One region of the Azospira sp. I09 genome, then DNA from elsewhere that is predicted to be linked to it. Evidence: riboswitches for the same ligand, from Rfam matches in the RefSeq annotation. Region 1 holds a riboswitch; the other holds the start of a gene.
What was found. Region 1 has a riboswitch for glycine ahead of gcvT (glycine cleavage system aminomethyltransferase GcvT). Riboswitches for the same ligand answer to the same signal wherever they lie in the genome.
Positions count from the first base shown of each region.

Region 2: linked by a shared signal. The riboswitch ahead of AZSP09_RS08305 (trimeric intracellular cation channel family protein) and the one ahead of gcvT (glycine cleavage system aminomethyltransferase GcvT) in region 1 are both predicted to bind glycine.

Region 1 covers NZ_AP021844.1:639,339-646,724, forward strand. Annotated here, with positions in the region: gene AZSP09_RS02885 (PAS domain-containing protein) at 1-108, opposite strand, end outside; gene AZSP09_RS02890 (DUF2189 domain-containing protein) at 120-857, opposite strand; gene AZSP09_RS02895 (biotin/lipoyl-containing protein) at 882-1,127, opposite strand; gene AZSP09_RS02900 (glycine cleavage system protein R) at 1,281-1,808, opposite strand; gene gcvP (aminomethyl-transferring glycine dehydrogenase) at 1,801-4,701, opposite strand; gene gcvH (glycine cleavage system protein GcvH) at 4,765-5,151, opposite strand; gene gcvT (glycine cleavage system aminomethyltransferase GcvT) at 5,203-6,294, opposite strand; glycine riboswitch at 6,510-6,619, opposite strand; gene AZSP09_RS02920 ((2Fe-2S)-binding protein) at 6,870-7,076, shown strand; gene bfr (bacterioferritin) at 7,214-7,386, shown strand, end outside.
Region 2 covers NZ_AP021844.1:1,788,826-1,796,211, forward strand. Annotated here, with positions in the region: gene clpA (ATP-dependent Clp protease ATP-binding subunit ClpA) at 1-944, shown strand, start outside; gene rraA (ribonuclease E activity regulator RraA) at 1,043-1,534, shown strand; gene aceA (isocitrate lyase) at 1,959-3,269, shown strand; gene AZSP09_RS08295 (DMT family transporter) at 3,491-4,378, shown strand; gene AZSP09_RS08300 (thioredoxin domain-containing protein) at 4,380-4,862, opposite strand; glycine riboswitch at 4,988-5,092, shown strand; gene AZSP09_RS08305 (trimeric intracellular cation channel family protein) at 5,358-5,972, shown strand; gene AZSP09_RS08310 (CBS domain-containing protein) at 6,107-6,538, shown strand; gene AZSP09_RS08315 (LysR family transcriptional regulator) at 6,578-7,386, opposite strand, start outside.

The DNA.
Region 1 (7,386 bases):
CCACCACCGGTTGCCCTGGGCATCCTCGCCCCGGTAGCGCCAGCAGCGCTGCTCGCCGCTGCACAGTTCGATGCGGTAGAGGCTGTGCGGCAGCAGGGGCGCAGACATGGGAACTCCCTTTATTCCAGGGGAAAGACCTGTTGGTAGAGGGCGTGGCTGGCATAGGCCAGCAGGGGGAAAACCAGGGGGAAGGGAAACAGCAGCAGGATGCTGCCGATGACGCCGGCGGCCAGCAGGACGCCCCACAGCAGCGCCAGGAGAAAGTTGCCGAAGACGGCGCGGACGCTGAGAACCACGGCCTGGATCAGGTTGGCCCGGCCATAATGCAGCAGGGGCACGGCGAAGGCGGTGACGGCGTAGATCATGAAGGCCAGCACCGCCCCCATGAGGGAGCTCCAGCGCAGGAAGGCCTGCACGTCGGTGCCGGGGCTGAGCAGGGTGGCCAGGCCCCGGGGTTCGCCGCCCACCATGAAGCCGTAGAGGGTGGCCGCGTCGGTGATCCAGATCAGGTAGAAAAAGGTGCACACGGCACCGATGGCCCACAGGCCGGTGGGGGCGTGCCGGTAGGCGGTGAGGGCCAGGGCCGCAGGGGCCGCTTCACCGCGGGCGCTGCGGTCCGCCAGTTCGAAATAGCCCACCAGCAGCAGGGGGGCGACCAGCATGAAGCCGCCGCTGGCGGCCAGGGCCAGGGGGGCGACGGCGGCCTGGCCCAGGATCAGCCAGATCAGTACGCCGACGACGGCCAGGGGCAGGGCCAGGAGCGCGCTGGGGCCCGGGTTGCGGGCGAAGGTGCGCCCGCCGCTGGCCAGGGCGGCCCCCAGATGGGCAAGTCGCAGACGTCGGGGCTGGATGGCCATGGGGGCTCCCATAGGATCAGGCGGTTAGGACGGGTCCAGGGTCAGCAGCAGGGCGCCTTCGGCCAGGACGTCGCCTTCGCAGACGAAGACTTCCCGCACCGTGCCGGCGTAAGGGCTGGGAATGTCCAGGGCCACCTTGCCGGTTTCCAGGGTCAGGATGTCGTCGTCCCGTGCCAATGTGTCACCGGCTTGGACCAGGAGTTCCAGCACGAAGACGTCGCCCTGGGCGCAGTTGCCGCAGCTCTCCCAGCATTCGGGGTATTTTGGCATGCGCACTTCGATGGGACCGGACATGGGGGAAGGGTAAGGGGATGGAGGTGGAATTGTGCCCCGGCCCGGGGCATCGGCCTTTGACCGAAATGAAATGTGGGGAAAAAAGCGGGGAGTGGCCCCGCCCCGGGAACGGGACGGGGGGCGGGAAGCTCAGGCGCTGAGCTTTTCGTCCAGGGAAATATCGACCATGAGATCGTTGGAGAGCCGTTCCAGCTCGCCGGTGAGGCCGCGCACATCCAGTTCCGGCCCGGCCAGCAGGCTGACCTGGGCGTGGAAGAGGATTTCGGCGGACATGGGGGCACTGGAGGTGTGGGTGGCCAGCTCCTCCACATTGACGCCGTGGCGGGCCAGCACCTGGGAGACCTCGCGCACGATGCCGATGCGGTCGTGGCCCACCAGGGAAAGGCGCAGGCGGCGGCCCTTGGGCGCTTCCTGGCTTTCGGGGGAGCTTTCCACCGTCACCTTGAGCAGGGAGAGGCCGGCCAGTGCCTGCTGCAGGGCCGCGGCCTGCTCGGCCGGTACGCTGACCTTGAGGATGCCGGCGAACTTGCCCGCCAGGCGGGACATGGAGGATTCCAGCCAGTTGCCCTGATGGGCGGAGATGGCGGTGGATAGCTGCTCCACCAGGCCGGGGCGGTCGTCACCGATGACGGTGAGCACCAGGATCTGATCAGCCATGTTGGTAGTCCTCCACAGGGGCGCAGGCGCAGAAGAGGTTGCGGTCGCCGTACACGTCGTCGATGCGGTTCACGCTGGGCCAGAACTTGTTCTCGGCCACCCAGGGCAGGGGATAGCAGGCTTCCTGACGGCTGTAGGGGCGGCTCCAGACCTCGTCGGCCAGATCCTTCTGGGTGTGGGGGGCGTGCTTCAGCGGGTTGTTGTCCGCCGGCCACTGGCCCGCTTCCACCTTGCGGATTTCGTTGCGGATGGCGATCAGGGCGTCGATGAAGCGGTCCAGCTCGGCCTTGGATTCGGATTCGGTGGGCTCCACCATGATGGTGCCGGCCACCGGGAAGCTCACCGTGGGGGCGTGGAAGCCGTAATCCATGAGGCGCTTGGCGATGTCGATCTCGGCAATGCCGGTGGCCGCCTTGATGGGGCGGATGTCCAGGATGCACTCGTGGGCGACGCGGCCGTTCTTGCCCCGGTACAGCACCGGGTAGTGTTCCTGCAGGCGGGCGGCGACGTAGTTGGCGTTGAGGATGGCCACCTGGGTGGCGGTCTTGACGCCCTTGCCGCCCAGCATGGCGATGTACATCCAGGAAATGGGCAGGATGGAAGCGGAGCCGAAGGGAGCGGCGGAGACGGCGCCCTGGCCCTTGTGCTTGCGCTCGGCCGGGCCGGTGGCCTGCACCGCATGGTCGGCCATGAAGGGCGCCAGATGGGCCTTGAGGCCGATGGGGCCCATGCCCGGACCGCCGCCGCCGTGGGGGATGGCGAAGGTCTTGTGCAGGTTCATGTGGGACACGTCGGCACCGATGAAGCCGGGGGCGGTAAGGCCCACCTGGGCGTTGAGGTTGGCACCGTCCATATACACCTGGCCGCCGTTGGCGTGCACGATGTCGCAGATGTCCTTCACCGCTTCCTCGAACACCCCGTGGGTGGAAGGGTAGGTGAGCATCAGGCAGGAGAGTTTGGCGGCGTGTTGCTCGGCCTTGGCCTTGAGGTCGGCCACGTCCACGTTGCCGTTGTCGTCGCAATCCACCACCACCACCTGCAGGCCGGCCATCTGGGCGGTGGCCGGGTTGGTGCCGTGGGCGGACTTGGGAATCAGGCAGATGTCGCGCTGGCCCTGGCCGTTGGCTTCCTGGTAGCGGCGGATGGCCACCAGGCCGGCGTATTCGCCTTGGGCGCCGGAGTTGGGCTGCATGCAGACGGCGTCGAAACCGGTGACGGTCTTCAGCCACTCGGCCAGCTGCTCGATCATCTCCAGGTAGCCCTGGGCCTGGTCCAGGGGGGCGAAGGGGTGGATGTCGCCGAACTCGGGCCAGGTGACGGGAATCATCTCGCTGGTGGCGTTGAGCTTCATGGTGCAGGAACCCAGGGAGATCATGGAGTGATCCAGGGCCAGGTCCTTGTTCTGCAGCTTCTTCAGGTAGCGCAGCATCTCGTGTTCGGTGTGGTGGGTGTTGAACACGGGATGGCTGAGGATGGCGTCGGTGCGCAGCAGCTCGGCCGGCAGGGCCGGGTCGGCGGCGGCCACCTGGGCGTCCAGGGCCTCGATGTCGACTTTCACGCCGGCGATGAGCTGCAGCAGGGTGGCCACGTCTTCCCGGGTGGTCTTTTCATTGAGGGCGATGCCGAGGCGGCCGCCCTCTATCAGACGCAGGTTGTAGCCGGCATTCTGGGCGGCCTGGTACACGGTGAGGGCCTTGGCCCCCAGGTCCAGCTGCAGGGTGTCGAAGTAGCAGGCGTTGAGCTGCTTGATGCCGGCCTTGGCCAGGCCCGTGGCCAGGATGGCGGCCAGGCGGTGGATGCGGCGGGCGATGGTCTTGAGACCCTCGGGGCCGTGATAGACGGCATACATGCCGGCCATGTTGGCCAGCAGCACCTGGGAAGTACAGATATTGGAGTTGGCCTTCTCCCGGCGGATGTGCTGTTCCCGGGTCTGCAGGGCCATGCGCAGGGCCTTGTTGCCCCGGGCATCGACGGAGACGCCGATGATGCGGCCGGCCACGGAGCGCTTGTGTTCATCCTTGCAGGCGAAGAAGGCGGCGTGGGGGCCGCCGAAGCCCATGGGAATGCCGAAGCGCTGGGAAGAACCCAGGGCCATGTCGGCCCCCATGGCGCCGGGGGATTTCAGCAGCACCAGGGCCATGAGGTCGCAGGCCACGGCGGTGACGGCGCCCTTGGCCTTGAGGGCGGCAATGGTGGCGGTGAGGTCGGTGACTTCGCCCTTGTCGTTGGGGTACTGCAGCAGGGCGCCGAAGACGTCCACCGTGGCGGCTTCTTCCACCGGCCCGAAGATCAGCTCGAAGCCGAAGTAGGCGGCCCGGGTCTTGACCACGTCGATGGTCTGGGGGAAACAGGCTGCGTCCACGAAGAAGCGGTTGGAGCCGGACTTGGAGACGCGGCGGGCCATGGTCATGGCCTCGGCGGCGGCGGTGGCCTCGTCCAGCAGGGAGGCGTTGGCCAGTTCCAGGCCGGTGAGGTCGATGATCACCTGCTGGTAGTTGAGCAGGGCTTCCAGGCGGCCCTGGGCGATCTCGGCCTGGTAGGGGGTGTAGGCGGTGTACCAGCCCGGGTTTTCCAGCACGTTGCGCAGGATCACCTTGGGCGTCAGGGTCTCGTGATAGCCCTGTCCGATGAGGGACTTCTTCACCACATTGCGGCCGGCCAGGGCCTTCAGGTCGGCCAGGGCCTCATGCTCGCGCCGGGGGGCGGGCAGGGGCAGGTCGGCGGGGAAGCGGATGGCGGCGGGCACGGTCTGGTCCACCAGCTGATCCAGGCTGGCGGCGCCGATGGCGGCCAGCATCTGGCTCATTTCGCTGGCGCAGGGGCCGATGTGGCGGGCGATGAACTCGTCCTTCTGTTCCAGGGCGGAAAGGGACTGGGGCAGGGTATCGGACATGGGCAATCTCGGGAGGCGGAAAGAAAAAAGGGAAGGGGCTTTGCCCTTCCCTTGTCTGTTGGCTTATTCGCTGTCGGCCACGGCGCCGTAGGCGGCGGCGTCGAGCAGGGCGCCCAGGTCGCCGGCGTTGGCCGGCTGCAGCTTGAACAGCCAGGCAGCGTAGGCGTCCTGGTTGAGGGTCTCGGGGGCATCCACCACGGCCTCGTTGACGGCGGTGACGCTGCCGGCGATGGGCGCGTACACGTCGGCGGCGGCCTTCACGGATTCCACCACGGCGGCTTCCTGGCCGGCGGCCAGGGTCTTGCCCACTTCCGGCAGCTCGATGAAGACCAGGTCACCCAGGGCCTCCTGGGCGTGGTCGGTGATGCCCACGGTGACGCTGCCGTCGCCTTCGAGGCGGACCCATTCGTGGCTCTTGGTGTACTTCAGATCGGCGGGAACGTTGGACATGGAACTCTCCTTAAGTTGAATGTGAATTCTGATTGCTGAAATCGGGATGAATCAGGCCACGGCCTTGCCGTGACGGGCGAAAACGGGTTTGACTACCTGGGCGTTGAGCAGCTTGCCGCGGATGTCCACCTGCACGGTGTCGCCGAGGGAGACGCCCAGGGGCAGGCGGGCCAGGGCGATGGATTGTTCCAGGGTGGGGGAGAAGGTGCCGCTGGTGATTTCACCCTCGCCCTGGGCGGTGACTACCTTCTGGTGGGCCCGCAGCACGCCCTTGTCCAGCAGCTTGAGGCCGAGGAACTGGGCCTTCTGGCCGTTGGCGAGGAGGGCGGCCTTGCCGACGAAGTCCCGCTCGGACTTGAGGTCCACGGTCCAGGCCAGGCCGGCGTCCAGGGGGGAGACGGTTTCATCCATATCCTGGCCGTAGAGGTTCATGCCGGCCTCCAGGCGCAGGGTGTCCCGGGCGCCCAGGCCGCAGGGGCGCACGCCGGCGGCGATCAGGGCATTCCAGAAGTCCTCGGCCTTGGCAGCGGGGAGGGCGATCTCGAAGCCGTCCTCGCCGGTGTAGCCGGTGGTGGCAATGAAGAACTGGCCGATCTGAGTACCGAAGAAGGGGGCCAGGTTTTCCGTGGCGGCCTTCACCTCGGGCAGCACCTGCCATACCTTGGCCTTGGCCTGGGGACCTTGCACGGCGATCATGGCCACGGCCTTGGGACCTTCGCGCAGGGGAATGACGGAGACGTCCAGCTGCCACTGACCCAGGAGCTGATCCATCCAGGCCAGGTCCTTGTCGGCGGTGCCGGCGTTGATGACCACCCGGTAGTGGGTGTCGGTGAGGTAATAGACGATGAGATCGTCCACCACGCCGCCAGTCTCGTTGAGCATGGCGCTGTAGAGGGCCTTGCCCGGGACTTTCAGCTTGTCCACGTTGTTGGCGATGAGGCGCAGGAGGAAGGTCTTGGCATCGGCGCCGGTGACATCCACGGCGCACATGTGGGAGACGTCGAACATGCCGCAGTCGTTGCGCACGGCATGGTGCTCCTCGATCTGGGAGCCGTAGTTCACCGGCATGTCCCAGCCGCCGAAATCCACCATGCGGGCATTGAGGGCACGGTGAGCCTTGTTGAGGACGGTTTGCTTCGTCATTTCAGTTCCTTGGGCGGGGCTGTGAAAGCCGATTCTGAAAACGAAAAAGGGGCGAGCCGGAAAATGCCAGACAGTTCTGGTTTCCGGCTCGCCCCCTCTGTCCTGCAACCTGAGAGTGTTGCGGCCCCCGTTCGTTCCACCCAAGGATGGAGAAACAGCGGCCGTTGCCCCCTTCGGTGGGCCGCCCGGACCGGGGGCCGCTCTCCAGAGATGTTCTGCCGCAAACGGTCCTTTTTGCCTGAGCGATTTCGGGGCTAGCGAATGGTGGATTGCGCCTTCGGCGGCAGCCCGTGGAAGCCGGGCCGCGCTCTCCCGTTTGCGCGGCGGACTATACCCAAAGGCAGGGGGCATGACAACAAGCCTGGGCGGCGCTGCCAGCGGCGTTTTGCCAGACCGCGCCAATGCTCGATTTCAGGCCGTCGCCCGGGTGTCTGGCAAGGGCCTCCGGGAGGGGCGGGAGTTGGCTTGCCACGTAGGTTGATAAATATTTGTTGAGAAGCACTTGCATTTGGATGGGTTCGTGATAATAATTCTCATTAGTTTGTTAGCCATCCATTTGTTCAGGAGCACCCGCCATGTATGTCTGTGTCTGCCACGCCGTTACTGATCGCCAGATCTCTGCGTCCGTAGCCATGGGCGCCTCCACGCTTGCCGACCTGCGCGACGAGCTGGGGGTGGGCACCTGCTGCGGCAAATGCGCCCGGGAAGTGCGCCAGCAGTTGCGCGACGAACTGGGCCAGTGCCGGGGCTGCGGCAAATGCGCTAACGCCAAGCATTGTTGAACCTCGGGTTGCGGTTCGGTCGGGCAGTCCGTTCCGCTTTTTCCCCTTGCCCTCGCGTCACATCGGCGCGGGGGCTTCTTTTTTGTGCCTTGTGCTAATCTACCGGCATCCATTCCCCAACGAATCAGGAGCCAGCCATGAAGGGCGATAAAAAAGTCATTCAGTACCTCAACAAGATTCTGGCCAACGAGCTGACCGCCATCAACCAGTACTTCCTGCATGCCCGCATGTACAAGAACTGGGGCCTGAAGAAGCTCAACGAACACGAGTACCACGAGTCCATCGACGAGATGAAGCATGCCGACAAGGT
Region 2 (7,386 bases), 1.1 Mb from region 1:
ACGTTTCCAACGACGACAAGGCGACCCTGAAGAACCTGGAGCGGGACCTGAAGGCCACCGTTTTCGGCCAGGATGCGGCCATTGACGCCCTGGCCAAGGCCATCAAGATGGCCCGTTCCGGCCTCGGCGCCCCGGGCAAGCCCATCGGCGCCTTCCTCTTCTCCGGCCCCACCGGCGTCGGCAAGACGGAAGTGGCCAAGCAGCTCGCCTACTTCCTCGGCGTGGACCTGACCCGCTTCGACATGTCCGAGTACATGGAACGGCATGCCGTCTCCCGCCTCATCGGCGCGCCCCCCGGCTATGTGGGTTTCGACCAGGGCGGCCTGCTGACCGAAGCCGTCACCAAGAAGCCCTACTGCGTGCTGCTGCTGGACGAAATCGAGAAGGCCCATCCGGACATCTACAACATCCTGCTGCAGGTGATGGACCACGGCACCCTGACCGACAACAACGGGCGCAAGGCTGATTTCCGCAACGTAGTCATCATCATGACCACCAACGCCGGCGCCGCCGAGTTGCAGAAGCCGTCGGTGGGCTTCACTTCCAGCAAGGAAGTGGGCGACGAGATGGTGGAGATCAAGCGCCTGTTCACGCCGGAGTTCCGCAACCGGCTGGACGCCACCATTTCCTTCAAGCCCCTGGACCACGACATCATCCTGCGGGTGGTGGACAAGTTCCTCATGCAGCTGGAAGAGCAGTTGCACGAGAAGAAGGTGGAAGCCGTATTCACCGACGCCCTCAAGGACATGCTGGCGGAGCGGGGCTTCGACCCGCTCATGGGGGCCCGGCCCATGGCCCGCCTGATCCAGGACACCATTCGCGCCGCCCTGGCCGACGAACTGCTGTTCGGCCGCCTGGCCCACGGCGGCAAGGTCACCGTGGATGTGGACAAGGAGGGCAAGGTGAAGCTCGAATTCGCCAAGGAGGCGGAAGCGGTAGCCTGAGTCCGACCCGACCCAAAAGGCTGCGCCCCTTCCGGCGCAGCCTTTTTTTTGCCTAGAATCCGGAACCGCCAACCACCACCAGAAAATCAGGAGACCCCATGAGCTTCACCACCCCGGACCTGTGCGATGCCAACGAAGCCGCCATCGGCCACACCCTGCGCGTCGTCGCCCCCATGTTCAAGGCCTACGGCGGCCGTGCCCGCTTTTCCGGCCGCATCCACACCCTGAAGATTTTTGAGGACAACTCCCTAGTGCGCGAGGCCCTGGGCCAGCCCGGACAGGGCAAGGTGCTGGTGGTGGATGGCGGCGGCTCCCTGCGCTGCGCCCTGGTGGGCGACCAGCTGGCCGTGCTGGCCCAGAAGAAAGGCTGGGAAGGCATCGTCGTGTATGGCTGCATCCGGGATTCGGCCGAGATCAACCGTACCGACCTGGGGGTGCGCGCCCTGGACACCCACCCCCAGAAAAGCATCAAGAAGGGCGTCGGCGACCAGAACATCGACGTCACCTTCGGCGGCGTCACCTTCAAGCCGGAGGAATGGATCTACGTGGATGAAGACGGCGTCATCGTCTCCGCCACGCCCCTGCTGTAAGCGACACCGCCCTGCCGGGGCCGTCCGCCGGGACGGCCCCACCCTCTCTGTTCCTCTTCCCCTCGCCCTCCTCCATCCCGCCTGCGCGGCCCGCGGGCACCCACCGTTTTCTCAGCGGCGGCCGGCCATTTCCACGACCTGACAATGCCCACGGGTTTTCCCCAATTCCTTTGAACAGGAAAGCCGGAGTCATCCCGCACTGCCCACCCAATTCATTTCACTGCCGCGAATATCGTTTCATATAGCGGAACGCGATTTGCAACACCATAAAAATACAGGGAAAAATATTGTCTTGTGTCTTATATAAGACATGTGTTGCTGTGCAAAATCGGCGCTATACTTTTTTCCCATCGGAGCACAGGAAACGTCACCCCGACACTGGCCTCCGAATCTTCCGCCAACGCTATTTATAGAGGAACCGAACATGAGCACTCGCGAACAGCAAATCGCCGCCCTGGAAAAAGACTGGGCTGAGAACCCCCGTTGGAAGGGCGTCAAGCGTGGTTATTCCGCTGCTGACGTGGTTCGTCTGCGCGGCTCCCTGCAGCCCGAGTACACCTTCGCCCAGCGCGGTGCCAAGGTCCTCTGGGAAAAGGTCAACGGCGGCGCCAAGAAGGGCTACGTGAATGCTTTCGGCGCCATCACCGCCGGTCAAGCCATGCAACAGGCCAAGGCCGGCCTGGAAGCCGTGTATCTGTCCGGCTGGCAGGTTGCTGCCGACGGCAACACCTCCGAAACCATGTATCCGGACCAGTCCCTGTATGCCTACGACTCCGTCCCCACCATGGTTCGCCGCATCAACAACACCTTCAAGCGCGCTGACGAAATCCAGTGGTCCCGCGGCATCAACCCCGGCGACAAGGAATTCATCGACTACTTCCTGCCCATCGTGGCCGACGCTGAAGCCGGTTTCGGCGGCGTGCTGAACGCCTTCGAACTGATGAAGAACATGATCGCCGCCGGCGCCGCCGGTGTGCACTTCGAAGACCAGCTGGCTGCCGCCAAGAAGTGTGGCCACATGGGTGGCAAGGTGCTGGTGCCGACCCGCGAAGCCGTGGAAAAGCTGATCTCCGCCCGTTTCGCCGCTGACGTCATGGGCGTGCCGACCCTGATCCTGGCCCGTACCGATGCCGAAGCTGCCAACCTGATCACATCCGACTACGACGCCAACGACAAGCCCTTCCTCACCGGCGAACGTACCCAGGAAGGCTTCTTCCGCGTCAAGAACGGTCTGGAACAGTCCATCTCCCGCGGCGTTGCCTACGCTCCCTACGCCGATCTGGTGTGGTGCGAAACCGGCGTGCCCGACATCGGCTTCGCCCGTGAATTCGCCCAGGCCGTGCATGCTGCCTGCCCCGGCAAGCTGCTGTCCTACAACTGCTCCCCGTCCTTCAACTGGAAGAAGAACCTCAACGACAGCCAGATCGCTTCCTTCCAGGAAGAACTGTCCGCCCTGGGCTACAAGTACCAGTTCATCACCCTGGCCGGCATCCACGTCAATTGGTACAACACCTTCAAGTTCGCCAAGGCCTACGCCGGCGGCGAAGGCATGAAGCACTACGTGGAAATGGTGCAGGAGCCCGAATTCGCCGCCCGCGAAGACGGCTACACCTTCGTTTCCCACCAGCAGGAAGTGGGCACCGGCTACTTCGACGACGTGACCACCGTGATCCAGGGCGGCTCCTCCTCCGTCAAGGCCCTGACCGGTTCCACCGAAGAAGAACAGTTCCACTAAGCAGCACCCGCGGGCATCCCGGCCAGGGTCGGGATGCCCGGCAGCAGATCAGTCTGCTGCCATCAGGAATCCGAATTGCATCATCCCTTATCCTCTTGCTTGGGGAACAGGCCGACACCCACAAGGTGTCGGCTTTTTTTATGTGCCGTCACAAAAAGGCCCATGACAGAAGCGGGCCTGCAGGCAAGAATGGCGGCTCCTTCCGCCTTCGCCCCCAGGCCATGAACGCCGCCAGCCTCGCCCGACTGCTCCTGCTCGCCGCCATCTGGGGCGCCTCCTTCCTCTTCCTGCGCCTCACCGTGCCCGCCTTCGGCACCGTGTGGACGGTGGAAGTGCGGGTCATCCTGGCCGCCGCCAGCCTCACCCTGTTCGCCTGGTGGAGCGGCGAGGCCCTGCAGTGGCGCCGGCACTGGCGCCAGTACCTGATCATCGGCCTGTGCAACTCGGCCCTGCCCTTCCTGCTCTTTGCCTATGCCGCCCAGAGCCTGGGGGCCGGCCTGCTCTCCATCCTCAATTCCACCTCACCCCTCTTCGCCGTCATCATCGGCGCCCTGTGGCTGCGCCAGCCCATCCGCGCCGTGACCGTGGCCGGCCTGCTGCTGGGCCTGGGGGGTGTGGCCGTGCTGGCCTGGGACGGGCTGCAGAGCAGCGGCAGTCCCGACGCCTGGCTGCCCATGCTGGCCGCCGCCCTGGCCCCTTCCGCCTACGCCTTCGCCAGCGTGTACAGCCGACACCACGGCCAGGGCATCACGCCCCTGGCCACCACCCAGGGCAGCATGATCTGCGCCGCCCTGCTGGTGCTGCCCCTGGCCGCGCCCCAGGGCCTGCCGGCGGCAGCCACTCCCACCGCCTGGGGCGCCCTGCTGGGCCTGGCGGTGTTGTGCACGGCCTGGGCCTACCAGCTCTATTTCCGGCTGGTGCACGAAGTGGGGCCCCTGGGCGCCCTCTCGGTGACCTTCCTCATTCCGGTATTCGGCGTGCTGTGGGGGGTGTTGCTGCTGGGAGAAAAGCTGGGCGGCCACCTGCTGTTGGGCGGCTCCCTGGTGCTGCTGGGCACGGCCCTGGCCAACGGCCTGCTGAAGTGGCCGCGGCTGGCCCGCCCGGCCTAGGTCAGCGGCTAGCGCGACGCGCCACGACGCCGGCCAGAGCCAGGATTTCCTCGCCTTCGTCGGCGGAAAAGCCTTGCGGCAGGGCCGGCCGGCCGTCACCGGCCAGGGCGGCGGCGACGGAACGGCCCAGGATGGCGCCGTCCGGCAGGATGGGGCCGAAGAAGCGCAATTCGCCGCCCCGGATCACCGCCAGGGTGGGAAAGGTTTCCACATCGAGACTGGGCAGGGCGTCCGCCGCATCCTCGATGTCGATCCAGGCCCAGGCGCCCTCATGGCCCGCCGCGGCGGCCGCCGTGGCGGCCTCGAAGCCCCGGCAGACGCCGCACCAGGCGGCGCAGAGCACCAGCACCACCGGCGCTGCCGGCGCCCCATCGGCGTCGTCGGGCCATTGCAGGTCGGCAAAGCGCAACAGGGAAACGGGGGACTGGGACATGGCGGCAAAGGCCGCCGCAGCGGCCGCGAAGTGGGCGGGGAAGGCGGCCATTGTGCGCCAATCCCGCCGCCCGGGGGAATGGGTGGCGCGGGAAAAGGTGGGGAACCGGGCGCCGGATCACGGATAGCAGGCCCTGCCGCCCGGCATTGCCAAGGCGGCCCCGGGCGCGGATAATCCGCCCTCCCGCAGGAGAGAGGGGCCCTTGCCGCAACTGGCGCCGGGCCTCCGCCGAAGGCGCAAGCTCCCATAATCGCTCAGGCACCAGGAACTGCGGGTTTCGTATTTGCCGTCTGGAGAGCGGCCGGCCGCAACGCGGCGCGGCCCACCGAAGGGGCTAAGCCGGCGCCGTGGGGCGCAGGCCGAAACTCTCAGGTACAAGGACAGGGGGAGAGGCGCATCCGGCAAGGGTCTTCAGCATGGCCTGCCGCCGGACCTTATCTGTAAAGGCGCTTCCGTCATGCCCTGCCACGCCCCAATACCGGCGCACCTGCCGGCCTATTCCCTTTGCTTTGTCGCATCCTGCCTGCCTCTGCGGGGAGGTGTTCCGTGCTGATCACCATCTACCTCATCGCCATCACCGCCGAGGCCATGTCCGGCGCCCTGGCCGCCGGCCGGCGCAACATGGACATCTTCGGCGTCGCCTTCATCGCCTTCGTCACCGCCCTGGGCGGCGGCACCATCCGCGACATGGTGCTGGGCCACTTCCCCATCGGCTGGACCCAGCATCCGCCCTACATCTACCTGGTCATTTCCGCCGGCCTGGTGACCACTCTCTTCGCCCGCTTCATGCACCACCTGAAGACCGTCTTCCTGGTGCTGGACGCCCTGGGCCTCATCGCCTTTTCCCTGATCGGCTGCGAAGTGGCCCTGGGCATGGGCTACGCCCCGGTGGTGGTGATCATGGCCGGCATGATCACCGGCATCTTCGGCGGCATCCTGCGGGACGTGCTGTGCAACCAGGTGCCGGTGGTGTTCCGCCAGGAGCTGTACGCCAGCGTCTCCCTGGCCGTGTGCAGCCTCTACCTGGTGCTGCGGGACCTGGGCCTGGGCACGGAGGCCAACACCCTGATCAGCTTCGGCCTGGGCCTGGCCCTGCGCCTCTGCGCCATCTGGCGCGGCTGGAAGCTGCCCACCTTCTCCTACCGCCAGCGCTGGGACTGATGCCGGCCCGGCCCCGGGAAATCCCCGGGGCCCGCCGATCGATTCTTTTGATGGCCGGAAACCGGCCCCGGGCCGCCGGGTCCATCCCTCATCGCCGGGCTTGACCCACCACAACAACGATGAGGAGACCCACCATGCCCCACCGCAGCATTGCCCACATCATCAGCCAGCAGACCCCGGTCACCGCGACCGCCGACCTTACCGTGCGGGAGGCCTGCCAGCGCATGGCCGCCGCCAGGGTCGGCGCCCTGCTGGTGGTGGAACACGGCTTTCTCACCGGCATCTTCACCGAGCGGGACGCCCTCAACCGGGTCCTGGCCCCGGGGCTGGACCCGGAGCACACCCTGCTGTCCGAGGTGATGACCGCCAATCCCCGCGCCGTGCCACCGGAAAAGCCCCTCTCCTACGCCCTGCACCTGATGCACATCGGCGGCTACCGCCACATGCCGGTGGTGCAGGCGGGGCGCCCCCTGGGCATGGTCTCGGTACGGGACGCCCTGGGGGTGGAAATCTGCGATTTCGAGCGGGACCTGGAATCCCTGGAAAAGATCGCCACCGCCCTGTAGGCCCCGCCTGCCCCGGACTACCGGGCAGGCGCCGACGCCTCAAGCCGGCGTCTGCCAGTAGCCCGGGTTGCCGTAGGTGTTCTTGAGGAAGTCGATGAACAGCCGCACCCGCAACGGCAGATGGCGGCGCTGGGGAAAGACGGCGTAGATGCCCACCGGCGGCGCCGCCCATTCGTCCAGCAGGGACACCAGCCGGCCCGCCGCCAGATCCTCCCCCACCTCCCACACCGAACGCCAGGCCAGGCCGTAGCCGGCCAGAGCCCATTCGTGCAGCACGGCGCCGTCGTTGCACTCCAGGGTGCCCGCCACCTTCAGCACCAGGCTCTCCCCTGCCTTTTCCGGATGGCGGAAGGTCCAGCCCCGCTGCTGACCGAGGGACAGGCAGTTGTGCCCGGCCAGGTCCTCCAGGGCCCGGGGCGTGCCGCGCCGCGCCAGGTAGGCGGGGCTGGCCACCACCACCCGCCGCATGTCCCCCAGCTTCAGGCTCACCAGGCTGGAATCGCTCAGTTCGCCGATGCGCACCGAGAGGTCGATGGCCTCGTTCACCAGATCCACCAGGCGGTCCGTCAGGTCCAGGTTCACCGTCACTTCCGGATTGCCGGAAAGGAAGTCGGCTACCAGGGGCGCCACGTGCTTGCGCCCGAAACCGGCCGGGGCCGAGACCTTGAGGTGGCCGCTGGCCTTGACCCCGCCCAGGCTGACCGAGGCTTCGGCATTGGCCAGGTCGTTGAGGATGCGCTGGCAGTCCTCCAGGAAAGCGCTGCCCTCGAAGGTGAGGGACAGCTTGCGCGTGGTGCGCACCATCAGCTTCACCCCCAGGCGGGCCTCCAGGGCGTCCAGGCGGCGGC